Regions from separate parts of the Streptomyces sp. NPDC091412 genome, predicted to be linked through region 1. Evidence: riboswitches for the same ligand, from Rfam matches in the RefSeq annotation. Region 1 holds a riboswitch; the other holds the start of a gene.
What was found. Region 1 has a riboswitch for ZMP and ZTP ahead of ACIQMV_RS23055 (bifunctional 5,10-methylenetetrahydrofolate dehydrogenase/5,10-methenyltetrahydrofolate cyclohydrolase). Riboswitches for the same ligand answer to the same signal wherever they lie in the genome.
Positions count from the first base shown of each region.

Region 2: it holds a riboswitch for ZMP and ZTP, as region 1 does, so the genes downstream of both, ACIQMV_RS04255 (glycine hydroxymethyltransferase) here and ACIQMV_RS23055 (bifunctional 5,10-methylenetetrahydrofolate dehydrogenase/5,10-methenyltetrahydrofolate cyclohydrolase) in region 1, are expected to answer to the same signal.

Region 1 is NZ_JBIVTV010000009.1:217,300-219,488, forward strand. It holds gene ACIQMV_RS23055 (bifunctional 5,10-methylenetetrahydrofolate dehydrogenase/5,10-methenyltetrahydrofolate cyclohydrolase) at 91-939, opposite strand; ZMP/ZTP riboswitch at 960-1,045, opposite strand; gene ACIQMV_RS23060 (nuclear transport factor 2 family protein) at 1,280-1,645, opposite strand; gene ACIQMV_RS23065 (hypothetical protein) at 1,822-2,121, shown strand.
Region 2 is NZ_JBIVTV010000002.1:27,390-29,578, reverse strand. It holds gene ACIQMV_RS04255 (glycine hydroxymethyltransferase) at 1-954, opposite strand, end outside; ZMP/ZTP riboswitch at 985-1,073, opposite strand; gene rocD (ornithine--oxo-acid transaminase) at 1,187-2,189, shown strand, end outside.

The DNA of each region.
Region 1 (2,189 bases):
CGCACGACGGCCAGTATGGCCGTGCGGCCGCCCGCCGTCCGTGAACGACCCGAGGGGTGTCGCACCCCCGATCCGGTTCCGGTACGCCGGTCACACCCCGAGCTGCCGGGCGGCGGCCGTCACGGTCTGCTCCAGCAGCGTGGCGATCGTCATCGGGCCCACCCCACCGGGCACCGGAGTGATCAGCGAGGCCCGCTGCACGGCGGAGTCGAAGTCGACGTCGCCGACGTTGCCCTGGTTGTAGCCCGCGTCGATCACCACGGCGCCGGGCTTGACGTCCTCGCCGCGGATGAGCCGGGGCCGGCCCACCGCGGCGACCACGACGTCCGCCTCACGCACGGCGGCCGGCAGGTCGGCGGTCCGCGAGTGGCAGTACGTCACCGTCGCGTCCCGCGCGAGCAGCAGCATCCCCACGGGCTTGCCGAGGATCGCGCTGCGGCCCACCACGACGGCACGCCGGCCGCGCAGCTCGACGTCGTACGCGTCCAGCAGCCGCAGGATGCCACCGGGCGTGCAGGACACGAACCCCGGCAGGCCGAAGCTCATCGCCGCGAACGAGGCGCAGGTGACCCCGTCGACGTCCTTCTCGGGCGCGATCGCCTCGAACGCGGCCCGCTCGTCGATGTGCTCGCCGACGGGGTGCTGGAGCAGGATGCCGTGCACGGCGGGATCCTTGGACAGCGACCGCAGCGTGTCGACCAGTTCCTCGGTGGTGGTCGCGGCCGGCAGTGCCACATGGCGGGAGTCGATACCGGCCTTGCGGCAGCGGTTCTGCTTCATCCGTACGTAGGTGACGGAGGCGGGGTCCTCACCGACCAGCACGGTCGCCAGACAGGGCGTCGTACCGGTGCGCTCGGTGAGTGCGGCGGCCTTCCGCGCGGTCTCCTCGACGACACGGCGGGCGAGCGCGGTGCCGTCCATCGGACGGGCCTGGGACATGGTCCACTCCTGGGCGTTCGGGGAATTGCCCAGGCGCGCGGCTCACGACTCTGCGTGGACCGCTCCCCGGTGGTGCTCCACCTCAGCGCCAGTCACGGCCCCGCCTCACCCTAACCCACACGGCCCGTCGCGGCCGAAGGCCGCGCACCGCCGTACGGCCCGGACGCGGCCGCGCCGCCCGCGGCAGCGAGCGGACCGCCGCGTCGGACGCCAGGCGGGGCACCGCGGTCGAGGGCCCCCGGCAGGCGCGACCGGGCCGAACGGGACCGGCCCAGGCCGGCGCGGGCCGAGAAGGTCCGGGTCGGACGGGAGCCGACCTGGAACCTCGCGGCTCTCCCGCCTATTCGTCCCATGCCTGGATCAGTATCTGCTCGGCGATCCTGCCGTCGCGCAGCGAGACCATGGACTCCGCGAGGACACGGCCGCCGTCCGCGTACTGGCAGGACTCCACGTACGCCGCATGGTCGCCCTGCACGACGCACTGCTCCAGCCGGTGCGTCATGTCGCGGCCGTAGACGTCCTGGAGCATGGTGCCGATCTCGTCCCGGCCGTGCAGGACCTTGGGGTTGCTGGGCTGGGTGTCGCGGTCCACGATGCGGATCTCCGCGTCGTCCGCGTAGAGCGACAGCAGCGTGTCCGCCGTGTCTCCTTCGATGCCGCGGCGCAGCGTGTCGGTGTCGAAGGCGGGGCTTGCCGAGGTGGACATGACGGGACCTCCTCCGAGGGCCGCGGCCCTTGCGAGGAGCGGGCCGCGGCGGGCCTCACAGTTCGAGACTCCTCCGCCCCGGCGGGCGCGGCAAACGGGGTCCGGACGCTGAGCCCGACGGGTGAGCGTGGCCGCGGGCCCGTGTCCGGGCGGGCCCGGACGGCGTTGCCGAGGGCATGGTCTGCACTCGACGCGTCGTCGCCGCCGTCGGACGCGCCGTCTCGGTCACGGGCCTGACCACGCTGCCCACGAGCGCCGCGGGCGCCCCGTCCGTCGGCGGGTTCCAGCCACCCGGCCTGCTCGACTCCCTCCCCGGGACCCGCGTCCCGGCCGAACACCGGGCCGAACCGCCCACGGTCTCCGAACGGCTGTCCGGGGTCGACCGCGTACGCGATCTCAACCAGGTGGGCCGGCTGAACCAGGTCACCCGCCTGGTCCCGCCGGTCTTCGGGCCGGTTCCCGCCAGCCAGCGCTGAGCTTCCGCCCCGCGGGCCGGGCACCCGCGCCTCGCCCGCCCGTCCCCGCAGATCAGAGGCCCCCTCGG
Region 2 (2,189 bases), on a different contig from region 1:
CGCCTTGGCGGCCATGACGTGCGGAAGGGGGCCGCCGAGGACCATCGGGCAGCCCCGGTCGACCTGGTCCTTGAGGGAGTCGTCGCACAGGACCATGCCGCCGCGCGGGCCGCGCAGGGACTTGTGGGTGGTGGTGGTGACGATCTGCGCGTGCGGGACCGGGTCGAAGTCGCCGGTGAGGACCTTGCCCGCGACCAGTCCCGCGAAGTGGGCCATGTCGACCATGAGCGTGGCGCCCACCTCGTCGGCGATCTCGCGCATGATGCGGAAGTTCACCAGGCGCGGGTAGGCGGAGTAGCCGGCGACGATGATCAGCGGCTTGAACTCGCGGGCGGAGGCGCGCAGGGCCTCGTAGTCGAGGAGGCCGGTGGCCGGGTCGGTGCCGTAGGAGCGCTGGTCGAACATCTTCCCGGAGATGTTCGGGCGGAAGCCATGGGTGAGGTGTCCGCCGGCGTCCAGGGACATGCCGAGCATGCGCTGGTTGCCGAAGGCCTGGCGCAGTTCGGCCCAGTCCGCCTCGGAGAGGTCGTTGACCTGGCGGACCCCGGCCTTCTCCAGGGCGGGCACCTCCACGCGCTGGGCGAGGACGGCCCAGAAGGCGACGAGGTTGGCGTCGATGCCGGAGTGCGGCTGGACGTAGGCGTGACGGGCGCCGAAGAGTTCCTTGGCGTGCTCGGCGGCCAGCGACTCGACGGTGTCGACGTTGCGGCAGCCGGCGTAGAAGCGGCGGCCGATGGTGCCCTCGGCGTACTTGTCGCTGAACCAGTTGCCCATGGCCAGCAGGGTGGCCGGGGAGGCGTAGTTCTCGGAGGCGATCAGCTTGAGCATCTCGCGCTGGTCGGCGACCTCCTGGCCGATGGCGTCGGCCACGCGCGGCTCGACGGCGCGGATCACGTCGAGGGCGGCGCGGAAGGCGGTGGACTCGTTGGACAGGGGCGCGGTGTTCTCAGGCATCGGGACCTCCGGACGTGGCGTCGGCGTTCACGTTACGGCCCAGGCGCACGGCACACTTCCCGCTCGGGCCGCTCCCCGATGGTCGGTCCCATCCCAGCGCGCCAGTCACGGCCCGTCGTCAGCCTACCGGGCGCACCCCACGGCGCAGTTCCCGCGTCCGCCATGCGAGCGAGGATAGGAAGGAGGACAACCTCCCCTCCCCGGGAGGCGACCCTCGTCCTCGGGAGCCGCCGTGACCGCCACGGAAGACCTCATCGCCACCGCCGACGCCCACAGTGCGCACATCTACCACCCGCTGCCCGTGGTGATCGCCACGGCGGAGGGCGCATGGATGACGGACGTGGAGGGCCGCCGGTACCTCGATCTGCTGGCCGGCTACTCGGCGCTGAACTTCGGGCACCGCAACCGGCGGCTGATCGAGGCGGCCACGGCGCAGATGGAGCGGGTGACACTGACCTCGCGGGCCTTCCACCACGACCGGTTCGCGGCGTTCTGCGAACAGCTGGCGGAGCTGTGCGGCATGGAGTCGGTGCTGCCGATGAACACGGGCAGCGAAGCGGTGGAGACGGCCGTGAAGACGGCCCGGAAGTGGGGCTACCGGGTCAAGGGCGTGCCCGCGGAGATGGCGAAGATCGTGGTCGCGGGCAACAACTTCCACGGCCGGACGACGACGATCATCAGCTTCTCCACCGACCCGGAGGCCAGGGCGGACTTCGGGCCGTACACGCCGGGCTTCGCGATCGTGCCGTACGGGGACCTCACGGCGATGCGGTCGGCGATGACCGAGAACACGGTCGCCGTGCTGCTCGAGCCGATCCAGGGCGAGGCGGGGGTGCTGGTGCCTCCGGCCGGTTATCTGCCGGCGGTGCGGGAGCTGGCACGGGAGCGGAACGTGCTGTTCGTCGCCGACGAGATCCAGTCGGGGCTCGGGCGCACCGGCCGTACCTTCGCGTGCGAGCACGAGGGGGTGGTGCCGGATGTGTACGTGCTCGGGAAGGCGCTGGGCGGCGGGATCGTGCCGGTGTCGGCAGTGGTGTCCTCGCGGGAGGTGCTCGGCGTGTTCGGGCCGGGCGAGCACGGGTCGACGTTCGGCGGGAACCCGCTGGCGTGCGCGGTGGCGCTGGAGGTGATCGCGATGCTGCGCTCGGGCGAGTTCCAGGCACGGGCCGCGGAGCTGGGCGAGCATCTGCACCGCGAGCTGGAGCGGCTGGCCGGCACGGGCCGGTTGCGGGCGG